Regions from separate parts of the Enterobacter sp. 3U4 genome, predicted to be linked through region 2. Evidence: predicted binding sites of a transcription regulator. Region 2 holds the regulator's gene; the other holds the start of a gene.

Region 1 (4,442 bases), 2.1 Mb from region 2:
CCCAGCCTGTCTGCATCTTCCGGGCGCAGCGTGTTCGCCTGCGCCAGTACCGGACATTTATTGATATGCACCAGCTTGACCGGCACCGCGGGCAGATCCCCGAGTTCATTTTTCGGCGTGTACAGCCGTTCACGCAGGGTATCGCTGTCGAGTTCCAGCAGCGGTGAAATATCGCCCGCCAAATCCACCATGATGACCGCATTACGGTTGTCAGGATGCCACGCCAGCGGGGCGACCCAGCTGGTATTGCCGCGCCATGCGCCAAACATGCCGGAAATATGCACCAGCGGCTTCATCTGCGGCACATCAATCAGCGTGGTCAATTTCTGCTTACTGCGGTGGTTCAGGAGATACTCGAACAGTCGTGGCTGCGCGCTTTTCACCAGCTTCGCCATGGCAATGGTGGCATACACGTCCGCCATCGCATCGTGGGCATTGCTGTGCTCAATACCGTTGGCGCGCGTCAGGTGCTCCAGCCGGAAGCTGGTCAGCCCTTCCTCATTTTCCGGCCAGTTAATGCCCTCAGGACGAAGGGCATAACAGGCGCGCATGATGTCGAGCAAATCCCAGCGTGAATTGCGGTTCTGCCAGCTCCAGGCATAGGGATCGTAGAAGTTGCGATAGAAAATGTTGCGCGTCACTTCGTCATCGAAGCGGATGTTGTTGTAACCGACCACGCAGGTATTGGGAACGGTAAACAGATCGTGAATGCGTCGGGCGAATTCTGCCTCGTTAACGCCTTTCTCCCGCGCTTCCTGAGGGGTGATCCCGGTAACCATGACCGCGCCGGGCTGCGGCAGGTAGTCGTCCGCAGGCTTGCAGTAAAAGACCTCGGGCTCGCCAATGATGTTGAATTCGTCGTCGGTACGGATGGCTGCAAACTGGGCCGGTCGGTCCAGCGCCGGATGCGTGCCAAAGGTTTCGTAGTCGTGGAACAAAAAAGTCGGGCGAGCGGCAGAGTCAGACACCAGTAATACCATCCTGTTAAAAAATGACGTCACTATGGTAAACGATCGTGCGGGTCAGACCGAATAAAAAGCACCGCCGCGTCGCAAATTTGCGCGCCAGCTTCAGAGAAAAATCAGCGTTCTGTCACATTTTTTTGCAATTAAGCCAGGTAACGACATCAGAACTCCCGTAAAAAGGTCATCGATTTTTAATGACCTGAGGATATACCGTTGAAACGCCGTCTGTTTATTGCTGTTTCTTTACTCGCTTCGAGTGTCTCATCTGCTTTTGCGGCCGAACCACTGGATTTTTCGCCGCAGCCTCCGGCCATTCAGGCGGGCTCCTGGGTGCTGATGGATTACACGACTGGTCAGATCTTAACGGCGGGCAACGAACATCAACAACGTAATCCGGCGAGCCTGACCAAGCTGATGACGGGCTATGTGGTGGATCGGGCCATTGATAGCCACCGCATTACCCCGGATGACATCGTCACCGTAGGGCGCGATGCCTGGGCAAAAGGTAACCCGGTTTTTGACGGTTCATCGCTGATGTTCCTGAAAGAGGGCGATCGCGTCTCCGTGCGCGATCTGAGCCGCGGCCTGATTGTCGATTCCGGCAACGACGCCTGCGTGGCGCTGGCCGATCACGTGGCGGGCGGGCAGCCGCAGTTTGTGAAGATGATGAACGACTACGTGCAGAAGCTGAACCTGCGCGATACGCACTTTGAAACCGTCCACGGGCTGGACGCGCCTGGTCAGCACAGCTCGGCCTATGACCTGGCCGTCCTCTCCCGGGCCATCATCCACGGCGAGCCTGAGTTTTATCATATGTACAGCGAAAAGAGTCTGACCTGGAACGGGATCACCCAGCAAAACCGCAACGGCCTGCTGTGGGATAAGACCATGAACGTGGACGGCCTTAAAACGGGACATACCTCGGGGGCGGGTTTTAACCTGATTGCGTCTGCCGTTGACGGCCAGCGTCGTTTAATCGCGGTGGTGATGGGGGCGGACAGCCCGAAAGGACGCGAGGACCAGGCCCGAAAACTGCTGCACTGGGGGCAGCAGAATTTCGATACGGTGCAGATCCTGCATAGCGGTAAAAAAGTAGGGACGGAGCGCATCTGGTACGGCGATAAGGAGCAGGTGAAGCTGGGCACCGACCAGGACTTCTGGCTGGCCTTGCCGAAAGCGGAAGTGCCGAACATCAAAGCCAAATACGTGCTGGATAAAAAAGAGCTGGAAGCGCCGATTGCCGCGCATCAGCGGGTCGGGGAGATTCAGCTCTACGATCGCGACAAGGTGGTAGCCCACTGGCCGCTGGTAACGCTGGAGGCCGTTGATAAAGGCGGCCTGTTCTCTCGTCTGAGCGATTATCTGCACCACACGCTCTAACGGCAGATGAGCAGACTGGCAGGGTTGCGAGTCTGCTCACATAATAAACACTCCTCGTTTGCTGATAATGATAATCCAGTTTTATAGTGTATAAATATACAGTGATGAGCGGAGGCAGCATGGACTACAGCATTACGCAGCAACAGAAACGTAAGATTGCCGGTTTTCATTTGGTCGGCCCTTGGGAACACACGGTAAAACAGGGCTTTGAACAGCTGGTCATGTGGGTCGACGGGCGTCACATTGAGCCGCTGGAGTGGGTGGCTGTTTATTACGATAACCCCGATGAAGTCCCGCCAGAAAAACTGCGCTGTGATACGGCCGTTACGGTACCGGATGATTTCGTTATCCCGGAAAACAGCGAAGGCGTCATGATGACGGAAATCGCGGCCGGGGATTATGCCGTGGCGACGGCGCGCGTGGAAAACTACGACTTCGCCAAGCCGTGGTATCAGTTCTTTAACTCTCTGCTGCAGGACAATAAGTACCAGATGGCGCTTAAACCTTGCTTCGAACGCTATCTCAATGACGGCAATGCGGACGGTTACTGGGATATCGAAATGTATATCGCCGTAGAGCATAAAACGGTTTAGACCTGTTAAATGAAGGGTTTTTCAGCCGGGAGCGATCCGCCCGGCTGAAAACACAGTACAATTGTGATTTGCCGTGTAGCTGGAGAGCGGGTGTGCGTCCCGACAAATCATTAACCCCTTTTGAAATTCGGTTGTACAAACACTACCGCGTGGTGCACGGGTGTCGCATCGCGCTGGCTTTCGTATTGACGTTTGTACTGGTCCGTTTACTGAATGTTCCGGAAGGGACATGGCCGCTTATCACGCTGGTGGTGGTGATGGGACCCATCTCGTTTTGGGGAAACGTTGTTCCGCGCGCTTTCGAGCGAATTGGCGGGACGGTGTTAGGTTCGGCCCTCGGGCTTATTGCCCTGAAGCTGGAGCTCATCTCATTTCCCGTGATGCTGGCATGGTGCGGTGCCGCCATGTTCCTGTGCGGCTGGCTGGCGTTGGGTAAAAAGCCGTATCAGGCGCTGCTGATTGGTATTACGCTCGCGGTGGTTGTCGGCGCACCCGCCGGGGATATGACCACGGCGCTGTGGCGAAGCGGGGATGTCATCCTGGGGTCACTGCTGGCCATGCTCTTCACCGGTATATGGCCACAGCGAGCTTTTCTGCACTGGCGTATTCAGATGGCGAACTACGTCACCGCGTTTAACCGCGTCTATCAGGCCGGTTTTTCCCCGAATCTGGTCGAGCGCCCCCGGCTGGAAAAGCATCTGCAAACGATCCTCAACGACGTGGTCAAAATGCGCGGCCTGATCACGCCCGCCAGCAAAGAAACCCGTATTCAGAAATCAATTTTCGAAGCCATCCAGACGGTAAGCCGCAATCTGGTCTGCATGCTTGAGCTGCAAATCAACGCCCACTGGGCTTCGCGTCCCAGCCATCTGTTGATGCTTAACGCGCAGACCCTCAAAGAGACCCAGCAGATGACGCAGCAAACGCTGTTGACCATCGCCCATGCGCTCTATGAAGGGAACCCGCAGCCGATACTGGCCAACAGCGAGCGACTGAATGAGATCGTCGCGGAGCTGAAGCAGTTAATCAATGAACGCCAGAGCGATAACGTGGCGGAAACGCCTATTCATGGCTACGTCTGGCTGAGCATGGAACTGGCGCGGCAGCTTGAGCTGTTATCGCACCTGATTTGCCGGGCGCTGCGCAAATAAAAGGCGTATGTGACGCCTGCTGCTTCGATTCAGCAGCAATTGGGGTTATGATAGCTTTAAACGATATACTCATTGTCATTCGCAGCCGCTGTCTGTTACAACGGTTGCCTTAACGAATCCGAATCTCACATTATCAGGGGTGTAAAAATGGAAACTACCAAGCCTTCGTTCCAGGATGTTCTGGAATTCGTCCGCCTGTTCCGCCGCAAAAACAAACTGCAGCGTGAAATCCAGGACGTTGAGAAGAAGATCCGTGACAACCAGAAACGTGTTCTGCTGCTCGACAACCTGAGCGACTACATCAAGCCAGGCATGAGCGTTGAAGCTATCCAGGGCATCATCGCCAGCATGAA
Region 2 (4,442 bases):
TCTTGCTGCGCGCTTCGTCTTCAACGGCGCGGGCAATCGCTTTGGATGCCAACAGCTTGTTGAACAGATCCTGACGCGCCGGGAGACGCGGCCCTACGGCAGCCAGGCGCTGACGGGCGAAGTGCATACGCGCCACGCGCGCCAGTTTTTGCGCGATGATCTTGTCCGTGCCGTGCTCGTCCGCCATTCGACGCAGCGAAACGGAAGGGGAGAAACGCACGAAGCTGTCGCGTCCCAGCCAGGAGACCGCGAAGAACTTCTGGATGCCGTTAAGCATGCGCAGCGGCGGATTCTCTTCACCTTTTTCACGGCCCGGACGACGACCAAACATCACCGATACCGGCACCATCTGCACATCCAGATCGGGATTGCTGCGGTGCAGGTCGAGATAGTCGTGGAACAGCTTGATGGACTCTTCTTTTGGCGTGTAATAGGTAAACACGCGAGGTCCACCGTGAATGAACACGTAGCGCGGCAGCAATGTACCGTCAACTTCCAGCGGTTCAAGCGGGTCAGGTAAATCATGCGCCAGACACTGGGCGCGAAGCGTCAGTAAGTCAGCCTTCGAGTTATAAGGCAAAACGTACATAATGGGACGTGACGTATCGAGCCCCAATTCCAGCGCGGGTTCTGCTGGGATAGACTTGCTTTTTACCAGGATGCTTAATGGTAAATTAAGTAATTTGTAGTAAATTCGTGGCCAGCCGGACATAAACGATGTAAAGCCTCTGGTTAATAATGCAATTGCGGCGCAAGGATAACAGAAAGCGCGCAAAATTTCTGTTGTTACCCGTCATACTTCAGGCTGTAGCGAAACGCGCTACAGTTCCTGTTACTGACGCTTTTTTTCATAAAAGGTTCTTTTAATGGCCAATAATACCACTGGGTTAACGCGTATCATCAAAGCCGCCGGTTATTCATGGAAAGGTTTCCGTGCCGCGTGGATCAACGAAGCCGCCTTTCGCCAGGAGGGCGTCGCCGCTATCATCGCGGTGATCGTCGCCTGTTTCCTTGATGTTGATGCTATTACCCGCGTACTTCTTATCGGTTCCGTGCTTCTGGTGATGATAGTGGAAATTCTTAATAGCGCTATTGAAGCCGTTGTTGATCGCATTGGTTCCGATTTCCACGAGCTTTCTGGCCGCGCAAAAGACATGGGCTCTGCTGCCGTGTTGCTGGCGATTATCACTGCCGTTATCACCTGGGTCACGCTGCTTTGGTCACATTTCCGATGAGCCTCGAGGAATAATTAAGTCCCTGGTTTTTTGTGCAGTTTTTGGTTCCAAAATCGCCTTTGACTGTATATACTCACAGCATAACTGTATATACACCCAGGGGGCGGAATGAAAGCGTTAACGACCAGGCAACAAGAGGTGTTTGATCTCATCCGGGATCATATCGGCCAGACGGGTATGCCACCCACGCGTGCGGAAATCGCGCAGCGTCTGGGCTTCCGTTCTCCGAATGCTGCTGAAGAACACCTGAAAGCGCTGGCGCGTAAAGGCGTGATTGAGATTGTTTCAGGTGCGTCACGCGGCATCCGCCTGCTGGTGGAAGAAGAGACGGGCATTCCGCTGATAGGCCGTGTTGCTGCTGGTGAGCCTTTACTGGCTCAGCAGCACATTGAAGGCCATTACCAGGTCGATCCTGGCATGTTCAAACCGAGCGCTGATTTCCTGCTGCGCGTTAGCGGTATGTCGATGAAAGACATCGGCATTCTTGACGGCGATCTGCTTGCGGTGCACAAAACGCAGGATGTGCGAAACGGCCAGGTGGTTGTGGCGCGCATTGATGACGAAGTGACGGTTAAGCGTCTGAAAAAACAGGGTAACAGCGTACAGTTGCTGCCTGAAAACAGCGAGTTTTCACCCATTGTGGTCGATCTCCGCGAACAGAACTTCTCTATCGAAGGACTGGCGGTTGGGGTGATCCGCAACGGTGAATGGCTGTAACCTCTTCCCGACAGGCTATGGCACCGCTGTAGCCTGATTCATTCCCCACTCCCGGTATTTTTTCATGTCACTGCTGACGGCATCCGATAAGGCATTGTGGCGTCTTGCTCTGCCGATGATCTTCTCCAATATTACGGTTCCCTTGCTGGGTCTGGTCGATACTGCCGTTATTGGTCATCTTGATTCGCCTGTTTATCTTGGCGGCGTGGCGATTGGCGCGACGGCAACCAGCTTCCTGTTTATGCTGCTGCTCTTTTTGCGCATGAGCACCACCGGGCTCACGGCACAGGCTTATGGTGCAAAAGATCCGCTGCGTCTGGCGCGCGCGCTGGTGCAGCCGCTGATCCTCGCGCTTGGCGCGGGGGCGTTAATCGTTTTATTACGTACTCCCCTGATCGACCTTGCGCTCCATGTTGTTGGCGGCAGCGAGGCGGTATTAGAGCAGGCGCGACGTTTCCTTGAAATCCGCTGGCTCAGCGCACCCGCCTCGCTGGCTAACCTGGTTCTGCTCGGGTGGCTACTGGGCGTGCAGTACGCCCGTGCACCAGTGATTTTGCTGGTGGTAGGCAACCTTCTCAACATTGTGCTGGATGTCTGGCTGGTAATGGGCCTGCATATGAACGTGCAGGGCGCGGCGCTGGCGACGGCAATTGCCGAATACGGAACCTTTATCATTGGTCTGTGGATGGTCTGGCGCGTGCTGGCGATGCGCGGGATCTCCCTTGCGCAGCTCAAAACCGCATGGCGCGGCAATATCCGTAAGCTGCTGGCCCTCAATCGTGACATCATGCTGCGCTCGCTGCTGCTTCAGCTCTGCTTCGGCGCGCTGACGGTTTTCGGGGCTCGGCTGGGGCCAGAAATCGTTGCGGTCAATGCAGTATTGATGACGCTTCTGACCTTTACCGCCTACGCGCTGGACGGTTTTGCCTATGCGGTTGAAGCGCATTCCGGACAGGCGTACGGCGCGCGCGAAAGCGGGCAGCTTCGGGACGTCTGGCGGGCAGCCTGCCGTCAGTCTGGGCTGGTGGCGCTGGCGTTCGGCCTGGTTTACGCCTGCTTTGGTGAGCAGATCGTTGCATTGCTTACGTCTCTTCCTGCGCTGCGCGAGCTGGCGAGCCACTATCTCATCTGGCAAGTCGTCTTACCGGTGGTCGGCGTCTGGTGTTATCTGCTGGACGGCATGTTTATTGGTGCGACGCGCGGGGCTGAAATGCGCAACAGCATGGCGGTCGCAGCGGCAGGGTTTGGCCTGACGCTGCTAACGCTTCCCTGGCTGGGTAATCACGGCTTGTGGCTGGCCCTGGCCGTTTTCCTCTCGCTGCGAGGGATATCGCTGGCTTTTATCTGGCACCGCCACTGGCAAAACGATACCTGGTTCTCTTCACGTCACGATATATCGTGACGGTTAAAGATTCCGAATATGAAATCAACTGCCGAATCCTTAACTACAATAATTATCACGTCCAGCAGAAAAGAACGTAACGGACGTTACGACCCGACGCTTAACTAAGAGGACACGATGATGAATAAAGATGAAATCGGCGGCAACTGGAAGCAGTTCAAAGGTAAAGCGAAAGAAAAGTGGGGTAAGCTGACCGATGACGATATGACCGTCATTGAAGGTAAACGCGATCAGCTTGTCGGTAAAATTCAGGAACGTTACGGCTACGCGAAAGATCAGGCGGAAAACGAAGTCAAAGACTGGGAAACCCGTAACGACTACCGCTGGTAACGCTGAATAACCCACAGGGCGGCTCAAGGCCGCCTTTTCTTTTGCCGTTAACGCGGCTTTTTCTTCACCAGAATAGAGTGGTCGTGCTGACAGGCGTCCTGATGACGGCAGGCTTCCACTTCCACGCACGCGGAACAGAGCCCGTGCGCCTCAATCACGTTATGACGCAGGGCAAAACCCATTTTCGCCGCCAGCGTATGCATAATATCTTCCACGCCTTCCGCTGCCTCTTCTTTCACCACGCCGCAACGGTCACAGATAAACATCGCCGACGTGTGGGTGGGCTGATCGAACAGATGGCACAACACATAGCTGTTTGTGGACTCAACTTTATGCACGAATCCTTGTTCCAGCAGGAAATCCAGTGCGCGATAGACGGTCGGTGGTTTCGCCTGCGGCTCGCTTTCGCGGAGCAGGTCGAGCAGATCGTAGGCGCTGATAGCACCCTGCTGCAGGCTCATCAAACGTAAGACTTCAAGGCGCTGCGGAGTCAGGCGCACATTGCGTTGCGCACACAGCTTTTCGGCCTGCGCTAACAGCTCTTTTGTGGACTTATCCATTTAGCACCCCGGATGTTATAGGACGGAAAACCCCCACTTTATCATGTTCTGCTAAAAACGCCGAGATCCGCCAGTCTGTGCTATACCTGACCCATTGCAAACCGGGAAATAAACAATGAAAAAACCTGACTGTATTCGGCACTGGCGCGACGTGGAAGGCGCGGATGATTCGACCTATCCAGATAGCGATGAGCTTTT

The links. The regulator LexA, encoded in region 2, represses DNA repair genes until DNA is damaged. The targets are predictions, from matches to a motif close to TNCTGTATGTACATACAGNA.
Region 1: the regulator LexA is predicted to act here: its motif matches at 2,430-2,449, upstream of sbmC (DNA gyrase inhibitor SbmC).

Annotation. Positions count from the first base shown of each region.
Region 1 is NZ_CP136665.1:968,552-972,993, forward strand. It holds gene sbcB (exodeoxyribonuclease I) at 1-980, opposite strand, end outside; gene dacD (serine-type D-Ala-D-Ala carboxypeptidase DacD) at 1,179-2,345, shown strand; gene sbmC (DNA gyrase inhibitor SbmC) at 2,465-2,938, shown strand; gene RVY89_RS04540 (FUSC family protein) at 3,031-4,089, shown strand; gene RVY89_RS04545 (DUF496 family protein) at 4,237-4,442, shown strand, end outside.
Region 2 is NZ_CP136665.1:3,723,899-3,728,340, reverse strand. It holds gene plsB (glycerol-3-phosphate 1-O-acyltransferase PlsB) at 1-712, opposite strand, end outside; gene RVY89_RS17790 (diacylglycerol kinase) at 867-1,235, shown strand; gene lexA (transcriptional repressor LexA) at 1,344-1,952, shown strand; gene dinF (MATE family efflux transporter DinF) at 2,017-3,354, shown strand; gene RVY89_RS17775 (CsbD family protein) at 3,475-3,684, shown strand; gene zur (zinc uptake transcriptional repressor Zur) at 3,732-4,244, opposite strand; gene RVY89_RS17765 (cupin domain-containing protein) at 4,360-4,442, shown strand, end outside.